DNA from 2 places in the Saccharopolyspora sp. ID03-671 genome. Region 1 is predicted to be linked to the other one. Evidence: riboswitches for the same ligand, from Rfam matches in the RefSeq annotation. Region 1 holds a riboswitch; the other holds the start of a gene.
The links. Region 1 has a riboswitch for thiamine pyrophosphate ahead of thiD (bifunctional hydroxymethylpyrimidine kinase/phosphomethylpyrimidine kinase). Riboswitches for the same ligand answer to the same signal wherever they lie in the genome.
Positions count from the first base shown of each region.

Region 2: linked by a shared signal. The riboswitch ahead of thiC (phosphomethylpyrimidine synthase ThiC) and the one ahead of thiD (bifunctional hydroxymethylpyrimidine kinase/phosphomethylpyrimidine kinase) in region 1 are both predicted to bind thiamine pyrophosphate.

Region 1 covers NZ_CP134054.1:2,619,258-2,624,753, reverse strand. The annotation lists gene REH65_RS11735 (AMP-binding protein) at 1-811, opposite strand, end outside; gene REH65_RS11730 (hypothetical protein) at 986-1,183, opposite strand; gene REH65_RS11725 (hypothetical protein) at 1,435-2,175, opposite strand; gene REH65_RS11720 (hypothetical protein) at 2,350-2,586, shown strand; TPP riboswitch at 2,628-2,722, shown strand; gene thiD (bifunctional hydroxymethylpyrimidine kinase/phosphomethylpyrimidine kinase) at 2,710-3,507, shown strand; gene tenA (thiaminase II) at 3,610-4,320, shown strand; gene REH65_RS11705 (hypothetical protein) at 4,542-4,802, shown strand; gene REH65_RS11700 (hypothetical protein) at 4,793-5,365, opposite strand; partial or broken gene REH65_RS11695 (polysaccharide pyruvyl transferase family protein) at 5,491-5,496, opposite strand, start outside.
Region 2 covers NZ_CP134054.1:3,394,037-3,399,532, reverse strand. The annotation lists gene thiD (bifunctional hydroxymethylpyrimidine kinase/phosphomethylpyrimidine kinase) at 1-671, opposite strand, end outside; gene REH65_RS15550 (Uma2 family endonuclease) at 825-1,403, shown strand; gene thiC (phosphomethylpyrimidine synthase ThiC) at 1,443-3,080, opposite strand; TPP riboswitch at 3,073-3,195, opposite strand; gene REH65_RS15540 (peptide deformylase) at 3,267-3,842, opposite strand; gene REH65_RS15535 (DUF3263 domain-containing protein) at 4,188-4,451, shown strand; gene REH65_RS15530 (LytR C-terminal domain-containing protein) at 4,451-5,119, shown strand; gene REH65_RS15525 (AAA family ATPase) at 5,172-5,496, opposite strand, start outside.

The DNA.
Region 1 (5,496 bases):
CCAGCGTCGCGCCGAGCACGGCGGAGAGCTGGAACCCGGCGATCGCCCAGGTGTGGAACAGGGGAGCGCTGAGCAGGACGCGCTCGCCGGCGCGCAGCGGGATGCGGGAGAACACCGCGCCCGCGGGGTTGAGGCTCGGCGGGTCGGGCCGGCGAGCGCCCTTGGGCGTCCCGGTGGTGCCGGAGGTGAGCACGATCAGCCGCGAGTGCCGCGGCGGCCGCGGGAGCTTGGTGGCGGGCTCCGTGGCGATGAGGTGGTCGAGCGTGTGGTGCTCGGTGGGCCCGTCGGCCCACCCGAGGACGACGTCGAGGTCGCTGGGCAGGTCCTGGAGGTGTCCGGCGAACTCCTCGTCGAGGACGAGCAGGCTGACGTTCTGCTCGGCGAGCACGTCGGCGAGCTGGCGGGTGCTGAGCCCGACGTTGAGCAGCACGACGTCGACGCCGAGCTTGGCGGCGGCCACGATGACCTCGACGGGCCCGTGGTGGTTGCGGGTGAGCACGCCGACGCGGGTCCTGGCGGGCACCCGGTCGCGCAGCGCGGCGGCCAGCCGGGTGGTGCGGGTGGCGAGCTCGGCGTAGCTGAGCGCTCCGCGCTCGTCGATCACGGCCGGTCGGTCCGGGTGGCGCGCGGCGCCGACGGCGAAGCCGAGCGGCAGGGTGATGCCCCAACGGCGGTAGGCCAGGGCGATGCGGACCAGCCTGTCGGGCCGCATCGGTCGCACCACACCCTGCTTGACCAGCACGAACAAGGTGTGCAGGGCCGGTGCGGCGTGGTTGGTCAGAAAGCTCGGCAGTCGCCGCAGAAAGCTCACTCGGTCACCCCTCGTCCGCGAAACCTACTCGGGAGTAGATTGTGCCGTGAGTAATCCTCCCGGCCAAGCCCTCCGTGTCGAGTATCCCGATTCCGCGGTCGCGACGTAGGCGGCGCGGCGGGTGAGGGGGGAGCCTCTCCCGCCGCGCCGACCCCCAGTGATCCGGGTCGGGGCCTACTCGGTCCCCGCCGCGGTGACGACCGCGTCGCGCAGGGCCGCGCGCAGACGGCCGACCTCCAGCGGTGAGAGCACCGCCGTCTCCCCGGGCGGTGACACGATCACGACCCGGCCGTGGTTGACGAACACCGACATGTCCTGTCGCCGTCCGGCGACGTCGCGGCAGCTGATGTGCCACTCCTGGTTGGGCCCCACAGTCCCAGCCTCCCTGTGCCGATCCGCCAGATGCGGTGAAGCGGCGCGCTGCGCGCTTCCGGTGTAGGGACGCGCCGGCCCGACGTGCATGACGGCACTGCGGCGAAATCACCTGAAAACGCTGTGAGCCATGTCCGGACCTGCGGTTCCCCGGTCGCGACCCCGGACACGACTCAGGGGCGATCCCACAACGGGAATCGCCCCTGAGCCGGTGCTGTTAGCCGGATACACCCGTCCGGTGTCAGATTTGGTCAGACCGGGCGAACCTTCAGCCCGGCTTCCTCGGCGGAGAGCACGACCGCGCCTTCGAAGTCGGCGATCGGCAGCTCGTCGCGCACCAGGCGGTGCGGTGCGTCGGAGGCCTGGACGCGGATCGTGCCGGTGGTGACCGCCTGCTCGGCCAGGTCCTGGCCGCCGAACTGCACGCTCAGCGCGTCGCCGGAGACCGTCGCGGTCAGCCAGCCGCCCTCGATGACCTGCTCGGAGCCGTCGAAGGACACGGTCAGCCGACCCTCGGCCGGGTTGTCGCCGCGGACCGCGACGTGCGAGAGCGCGACGTCCCGCTTGCCGGACTCCTCGCCGGCCAGCGCGATGACATCCCTGGTGGCCTCCTCGCCCGGCTCGGTGCCGGGCTTGGGGGTCAGCACCGGGGCGCGCAGCTGCGCGGCCAGCCGGTAGGGCTGCCACGAGCCGGCGCCGATCAGGTTGACCACCGCGCTGACCGCCACGTCGGTCAGCAGCCGGTCACTGCCCGGGGCGGGCGTGACCTCGATCGCCGGCACGTCGCGCCGGGACAGCAGTTCGCGCAGCGCTTTGGCGCGCTGACGGCTGTTGCGGTCGAATCCGCGGGTGATCGCCACCGTCCCCGATCCGGCGGCCGCGACGGCGGCCTCGGTCAGGTCCGCTAGCGGCGCCCAGATCTGCGCCGGGTCCTGAGCAGGACGCTGCCGGCGCGAGCGGGCGAAGCCTGGGGCATCGGTCGTGGTTTCCATCGCCCTCCACTTTAGTCTTCGACGAAGGGTGACCTTGCCTTCCGGTGGGGGCTTTCACGGTGTGAAATCGATCGCGATCGCACTGCTCCATCGGGGTGGCTTTTCCTGCGGGTGGGCTCATCCGCTGCGGCATTCGCCGCATCCTGACCGCTCGGCGAGGCGGGGGGCCGCGAGATGACCGAGTTGCACCTGCCGGGCGCGCGGCCCGGCCCGGACCGGTGGGTGGTCGTGCGGTGGCTGGTGCCGGACGGCAGCCGGGTGCGGGCGGGTCAGCCGCTGGCCGAGCTGCGTCCGGCCGACTCCGACGGCCCCGGGATCAGGGTGCGGGCGCTGGCCACCGGCACGGCGTGGCACCAGGTGCGGGCGGGCGAGGTGCTCAGCGTCGGCCAGGTGCTCGGGTTGATCGACTGAACCGCGCGGGGCCGGGGCTTGCCCTCGGTTGTTAGGTTGGTGCCAGTGACGCGGGGTGCCCCGGCCAGGGGCTGAGAACAGACCCGTTGAACCTGACCTAGCTCGTACTAGCGGAGGGACGTCATGGCCCCCAACGTGCTGACCATCGCCGGGACCGATCCGAGCGGCGGTGCCGGTATCCAGGCCGACCTCAAGGCCTTCTCCGCCAACGGCGCCTACGGCATGTCGGTGATCACCGCGCTGGTCGCGCAGACCACGACCGGGGTGAGCCGGGTGCAGGAGGTGCCGCCGGACTTCATCACCGACCAGCTGGTGACGCTGCTCGACGACGTCCGGGTGGACGCGGTCAAGATCGGCATGCTGGCCAACGCCGAGGTCATCCGCGCCGTCGCGGCCGTGCTGGAGCGCTACGCGCCGCGGTTCGTGGTGCTCGACCCGGTCATGGTCGCCAAGAGCGGCGACCGGCTGCTGGCGCCGGAGGCCGTCGGCGCGCTGCGCGACGTGCTGCTGCCGCGGGTGGACCTGATCACGCCGAACCTGCCGGAAGCGGCCGACCTGCTCGGCGAGTCCGAGATCGGCAGCCCCGACGAGATGCCGGCGCAGGCCGAGCGGCTGGCGGGCCTGGGCGCCAAGCAGGTGCTGCTCAAGGGCGGTCACCTGGACGGGGAGACCAGCGTCGACCTGCTCCACGGCGACGGGCTGGCCGAGTTCCTCAGCAGCGAGCGGGTGGCCACCACCAACGATCACGGCACCGGCTGCACGCTCTCGGCGGCGATCGCGGCGCTGCGCCCGCAGCGCGCGGATTGGCTGGAGGCCGTTCGCGAGGCCAAGCAGTACCTCACCGACGCGCTGCGCGCCTCGGAGCGCCTCGACGTGGGCCGCGGTCACGGTCCGGTGCACCACTTCCACCGCTGGTGGTGACAGTTTTAGCCATAATTGACCGGACATTTCGGACTTCGATCATGGACAGTTCTGGCTAGAACTGTCCGACTCCCGGACCCACCGATCTCTGCGAGGGTTTTCATGAGCACCTTGCCCGCACCGCCTGCCGGGGGTTTCTGCGCTGAGGCGTGGGACCGGACCGCCGGACTCCAGAAGGCGATCGAGGAGCACCCGTTCAACGTCGCGCTCGCCGACGGCAGCCTGCAGCGGGACGTCTTCGCCTTCTACATCGTCCAGGACGCCCGCTACCTGGTCGGCTTCGCGCAGGCGCTGTCGGCCGCGGCGGCCCGTGCCGACGACGCCGCGGACGCGGCGTTCCTGGCCGGTGCCGCGCAGGGCGCGCTGATCGAGGAGCGCCGGCTGCACGCCGGCTACGTCGCCGAGTTCGGGCTGACCGACGAGGAGATCGCCGGGATCGACACCTCGCCGACGTGCCTGGGCTACACGTCCTACCTGCGGGCCTGCGCGCTGACCGAGTCCTACCCGGTGCTGCTGGCGGCGATCCTGCCGTGCTTCTGGGTCTACCAGCACGTCGGCAGCACGATCCTCGACGCGACCGGCGCCATCGACGGTCACCCGTACAAGGCGTGGATCACCACCTACGCCGACGACGAGTTCGCCGAGGCGGTGCTGTCCGCGCGCGAGCTCACCGACAAGGTCGCGGCGCGCGCCGACGAGGCGACGCGGGAGCAGATGTTCGCCGCGTTCGCCCGCGCGACCGAGTACGAGTGGCTGTTCTGGAACAGCGCGTGGATCAAGGAGACCTGGCCGACCGCGAAATTCCTTGCCTGACAAGGAATTCGCATCTCAGTTACGCTGACGGCGGCTCATCGCGAGCGGTGGGCCGTCACCCTCTTCGGATAACACCAAAGCGTGATTCATGTTGTGATGCAGGTCACGATCTTGTGGTGTTAACGAAGCGCCCAGCACAGCGACATCCAGGGCGAAACCCCTGCTCGAGCTGGGCATTCAGGGGGCGGTCGTTCTTCAGGCGTGGATGGAGTCCCGGGGCAGTGAGTTCTCTTCTGATCGTGTTCATCGGCATGTCGGTCCCGATCCTGGCCGCCGCGCCGTTCTACATCGCCGACCGCCGGAACCAGACCGAATCCGACGAGCCCGAGAAGGCCGAGCTCGGGCCCGAGATCACCGAGGCGCCCCGGATCTGGCCGGATCCCGAGGAAGGTCCGGCGTGCGAGATCCCGGAGGCCCGCACGCCGGAGGACGCGCCCGTCCACGCGGCTCACGCCGAGCCGGACCGGGTCGCTCAGCCGTAGATGGTCCTGGCCAGCGCCGACTTGCGCTGCTGCAGCTCGCGCAGCGCGGCGGTGCTGAACCCGCCCCCGCTCGGACTCGCCGGGATCTCCAGGCCCTCGCTCAGCTGCCAGCCCGAACCGCGCTCGATCAGCGACCGGTGCTTGTTGGTGTAGTAGCCGGAGTTGATCGACACCGCGACGCCGCTCGCCCCGGCCGCGGCGGCCAGCAGGTGCAGGTGGAACCGGGTCGACAGCCACCGCTGCCCGGGCTTGGCGGGCAGGCCCTCGCGCATGATCTCGTCGAAGGCGTGGAACCGGGCTCCGGGCAGGTCGTGCTCGACGAGCGCGAAGACCTCCCGGTCGGCGCGCGGGATGCCCTCCACGAACGCCACCTGCTCGGGGTCGACCTTCCACTCGCGCAGCGTGTCGAGCAGGAAACCGGCCAGCGCCGGGACCGTCTCGTCCAGCAGGTCCGACTGCATGCAGACCATGACCTCGCGGACGTCGTCGTCCTCGGTGCGGAACAGGCCGGGCTCGACGCCGAAGAACATGTCGTCGCCGGTGGTGGAGGCGTTGACCAGCATCGCCGCCGACGGCTCGTCGCGGACGTCGACGACCTCGAACTGGTCGGCCAGGCTGCGCAGCAGCGGTTCTCCCCCGTCCGCGACGGGGAGAGGCCCTGGCCGGTCATCACCGCGCGGCCGCCGGAGCGGTG
Region 2 (5,496 bases), 770 kb from region 1:
AACACGTCGCCGGCGCCGTGGGTGTGCTCGGTGGCGTAGCGCGGTCCGGGGAGCGCGAGGGCCTCGGTGCCGTCGAAGAGGAGGTCGACGCACTCGGGGTCGTCGGGCAGGTGACCGCTCTTGATCAGCACCCACTCGGGGCCGAAGTCGTGGACCGCCTTCGCCGCGTCCAGCAGGTCGTCGCGGGTGCGCGCGTCGATGCCGGTCAGCAGCCGCACCTCGTCGAGGTTCGGGGTGACCAGGGTGGCCCGGGGGAACGCCCGGTACCGCAGCGCGTCGAGCGCGTCGGGCCGCAGCAGCGGTTCACCGCTGCGCGAGGCGGCCACCGGGTCGACGACGAACGGCGTCCGCCCGCCCTTCCCGATGCCGTGGCGGTCGCAGGCCTCCAGGACGGCGTCGATGGTGGCGGCCGAGGCCAGCACCCCGGTCTTCGCCGCGCCCACCCCGATGTCCGAGGCGACCGCGTCGACCTGTGCCGCCACCGTCTCCGGCGGCACCTCCACCAGCCCGGTCACACCCACGGTGTTCTGCACGGTCACCGCCGTCACGGCGGTCATCCCGTGCACCCCGCAGGCGAAGAAGGTCCGCAGATCCGCGTGCATCCCGGCACTACCACCGGAATCCGACCCGGCGATCGTCAACGCAGTGGCCGGAGCAGTGCTTTCTTGCATTCCCGAGATGCTACGTGTCACCGATGATCTGGAATCGCCTAGCTGCTGACGGTGTGAAGGATTCCGGATAGGCTCATGACCAGGCAGATCGCAAGATTGTCAGAGGCGGTGAGTACTGTGCGTGAGGGCAACAACACAGGAGGTGACCGCGCTATGACTGCTGCTCCGGCACCGTCGTACTCGACGTGGGACGAGTTGGTGCAGACCTGGCAGCACCTGGACCTGCCGAACAAGGCTTGGCGCGCGGAGATCATCGAGGAGTCGATCGTCATGTCCCCGCCGCCGGCGCCCGCGCACAACATGATCGCTGACGTCGTCCATCGCGAACTGGTTGGTGCTCTTCCCAGAGAACTGGGCATCTTTCAAACGCTCGGCATCGCGGTTCCGCTGCGCAGAAGCCTCTTCATCCCGGATGTGGTCGTGGTCCCGCGCGCCGAGATACCCGGGCGTGAGGATCCACAGCCGGTTCCCGCGGAACGTGCCCTGCTGGTCGTGGAGATCACGTCGAAGAGCAATGCGGATGTGGATCGCAAGCAGAAGCTCTGGACCTACGCGCACGCAGAGGTTCCGCTGTACGTCCTGATCGACGAGTTCGCGGAGGAAGGCCCGACAGTCTTCCTGCACTCCGATCCGCAGGACGGCAGCTATGGCAAGCGTGAGCAGGTCTCCTTCGGCAAGCCGATCGAGCTTCCCGAGCCTTTCGGCCTGGCCATCCCCACGGACGAGTTCTGAGGTTGCTGGGGCGGCTTGCGAAGCCGCCCCAGCAACCGGTCAGTCGTTGGCCGCGATCGGCAAGTAGACCTCGCCTCCGGTTCGGGTGAACTCCTCGGACTTCTCGGCCATGCCCGCTTCGATGGCTTCGACGCTGGTGAGGCCGTGCTCCTCGGCGTAGGCGCGGACGTCCTGGGTGATCTTCATGGAGCAGAACTTCGGGCCGCACATCGAGCAGAAGTGGGCCGTCTTCGCCGGTTCGGCGGGCAGCGTCTCGTCGTGGAAGGCGCGGGCCGTGTCCGGGTCCAGCGACAGGTTGAACTGGTCGGTCCAGCGGAACTCGAAGCGGGCCTGCGACAGCGCGTCGTCGCGCTCCTGGGCTCGCGGATGCCCCTTGGCCAGGTCGGCGGCGTGGGCGGCGATCTTGTAGGTGATCACGCCGGTCTTCACGTCGTCGCGGTTCGGCAGGCCCAGGTGCTCCTTCGGCGTGACGTAGCAGAGCATCGCGGTACCGGCCTGGGCGATCATCGCCGCGCCGATCCCGGAGGTGATGTGGTCGTAGGCGGGCGCGATGTCGGTGGTCAGCGGGCCGAGCGTGTAGAACGGCGCCTCACCGCACAGCTCCTCCTCCAGCCGCACGTTCTCCGCGATCTTGTGCATCGGCACGTGACCCGGGCCCTCGATCATCACCTGCACGTCGTGCTCGCGGGCGATGTGGGTGAGCTCGCCGAGGGTCTCCAGCTCGGCGAACTGGGCGCGGTCGTTGGCGTCGGCGATCGAACCCGGCCGCAGGCCGTCACCCAGCGAGAACGTCACGTCGTAGGCGCGCAGGATCTCGCACAGCTCGCTGTAGTGCGTGTAGAGGAAGCTCTCCTGGTGGTGCGCCAGGCACCAGGCGGCCATGATCGACCCGCCGCGGGAGACGATGCCGGTGACGCGCTGGGCGGTCAGCGGCACGTAGCGCAGCAGCACCCCGGCGTGCACGGTCATGTAGTCCACGCCCTGCTCGCACTGCTCGATCACGGTGTCCCGGTAGATCTCCCAGGTCAGCGAGGCCGGGTCGCCGTTGACCTTCTCCAGCGCCTGGTAGATCGGCACGGTCCCGATCGGCACCGGCGAGTTGCGCAGGATGCGCTCGCGGGTCTCGTGGATGCGCTTGCCGGTGGACAGGTCCATCACGGTGTCGGCGCCCCAGCGGGTCGCCCACACCATCTTCTCCACCTCCTCCTCGACCGAGGAGGTGACGGCGGAGTTGCCGATGTTGGCGTTGACCTTGACCAGGAAGTTCTTGCCGATGATCATCGGCTCGCTCTCCGGGTGGCACCGGTTCGCCGGGATCACCGCGCGGCCCGAGGCGACCTCGTCGCGGACGAACTCCGCCGAGACGCCCTCGCGGTGCGCGATGTACTCCATCTCGCGGGTGATCGCGCCCGCCTTCGCCCAGCCCAGCTGGGTGTTGTGCTCCCGTCCGTCCCGCCATCCCGCGCGCGTCGGAGCCAGACCACTGTGGACGTCCACGGTGGCGGTGTCATCGGTGTACGGCCCCGACGTGTCGTAGACGTCGAGGTGCTCACCGTTGGTCAGCTCGATGCGGCGGAACGGCACGCGCAGCCCGGATTCGGTGCTGCTGAAGACCTTTCGGGATCCCTCGATGGGTCCCGTGGTGATTCCGGATGCGTTCGGATACACGTCGGCCACTGCCGTTCACTCCCTACGCCGGCATTACCCGGTCAGGTTCTGCGGTCGGCGGCCCCGGAGTTGCTCCAGCCACCCTCTCAGCCCGCTTTCGGTGCGAGCTCCCGCGGATTGATTTGTGCAGTGCCCGAGGCTACGGCCAGGAGCCCCCGGAGACAACAGTCGGATCCGGAGGCTCAGCCATCCGGATCAGTCGTCGGCGAACGGGTCGCCCATCTCGGCCGGGTCCCAGCTGAGCCCGGGAACGCCCCACTCGTTGCGCTTGATCATCTTCTTGGCGGCGCGGGCGTGCCTGCCGGTGAGCCGGTCCAGGTAGACGTAGCCGTCGAGGTGATCGGTCTCGTGCTGCAGGCAGCGCGCGAAGAAACCGGTGCCCTCGACCTCGACCGGCTCACCGTCCACATCGGACCCGGTGACCTTCGCCCAGCTCGCCCGGCCCGTCGGGTAGGACTCGCCGGGAACCGACAGGCAGCCCTCCCAGTCCTCGTCCGGGTCCGGCATCGTCTCCGGGATCTCCGAGGTCGTCAGCTCGGGGTTCACCACCAGGCCGCGGTGCTGCACGCCCTCGTCGTCGGGGCAGTCGTAGACGAACAACCGCAGGTCGACGCCGATCTGGTTGGCAGCCAGCCCGACCCCGTTCGCCGCCGCCATCGTCTCGAACATGTCCTCGACGAGCGTGCGCAACTCCTCGTCGAAGTTCTCCACGCGGCGGGTCGGGTGGTGCAGCACGGGGTCGCCGTAGACGCGGATGGGGTGAACAGCCATGCGCGGACCCTATCGGTTGCGCAGGTGAGGCACCCGGGCCGCTCTTGCGCGTGAAACCGGTGTGTGATCGGCTCCCCGTCCGGATCACGGCATGGTTCAATTGGTGCGGGAATGACAGCCGTGTGATTCTCCGCGACCGATCGCGAGGCGAGGAGCCGGATGGACGCCGCCCAGATGCTGACCGCGAAGGAGATCGCCCGTCAGTGCGAGCAGCTCGCGCGGACGCACGGGCAGCAGGCTCCGGCGCGTCGGCGGCTGCAGGTGGCGGAACCGATCACCCAGCCCATCGAGCGGATCGTCGAGCCGGAACCCGTTCCCGCGGAACGGGAACCAGCCGATCGGGAGCTGACCGATCGCGAGCTGACCGACCGGGAGCGCGGGATCCTCGCCTTCGAAGCGCAGTGGTGGAAGCGCTCGGGCAAGAAGGACGTCGCGATCCGCGAGCTGTTCGACATGTCCGCGTCGCGCTACTACCAACTTCTCAACACGCTGCTGGATTCTCCCGCGGCGTTCCGCGCGGACCCTATGCTGATCAAGAGACTGCGCAAGGCACGGGCGGCGCGGCAGCGCGCCAGGGCCGCTCAACGACTGGGAATCGAGTTGCACTGATGAGTGTTGGGGAACCGTCCGGCGGGCCCGGCGGGGCCAAGCTGATCGGCCTGGGTCTGATCGGAGTCGGCGTGCTCGCCGCCGTGTTCGGGACCGTGACCCTGATGTCGGGCGAGTCCTCGGACACCGCCCAACCCCTCCCGCCGGAACCCTCCTCGCAGGTGCAGCCGCCGCTGAAACCCGCGCCGTCCACCGTCACCCCGCCCGTCCAGCCGCCGCCGGTCGCGCCCCCGCCGGTGACCGAGCCGCCGCAGGCCACGCAGCCGGGCTCGGGCCAGGCACCGGGCTCCGGCCAGTCGACGGGTTCGGGTCAGTCGACGGGATCCGGGCAGGCGCAGGACGTCCCGGTCGGGTCCGGCAAGGGCAGCGAGCAGATCATCGTCCGGGTCTACAACAACTCGACGATCTCCGGTCTCGCGCACCGCGCCGCCGAGGACCTCCGCAAGGCCGGCTACGACGTGCCCGAGGTCGGCAACTACGCGGCGGGGAAGATCCCGACCACCACGGTCTACTTCCGGCCCGGCACCGACGAGGAGCGGCAGGCCGAGGAGCTCGCCGCCCGCATCGGCGCCCGCGCCGACGCCCGCTTCGACGGGATACAGGACGCCACCCCCGGTCTGATCGCCATCATCACCAACGACTACAAGGGCCCTTCCACCGGGAAATGACCCGCGGTCTCCTCGCTTGGCGGTGCGGCACCTTCGGTGCTTGACCGGCCGGTCATCCTCGCTGGTCGTCGGCGTAGGAGGCGAGGGCTTCGAGCTGGGCCGGGTCCAGGGACGGGCGGACCGCCCCGCGCGCCGTGCGCAGGTGGCTCGCCGTGACCTCGGCCGCCGTGAGGGATTCGCGCATCGCCGTGAGCGCCGCTTCGCGGATCAGGGCCGTGCAGTCGGCCGCCGAGTAGCCGTCGAGCGCGGCGGCCAGGTCCGCGAGGTCGACGTCGTCGGCGAGCGGCGTGTTCTTCGCCGCCGCCGCGAGGATCGCTTCGCGGGCGTCGGCGTCCGGCGGCGGGACGTAGACGAGGCGCTCCAGCCGACCCGGGCGC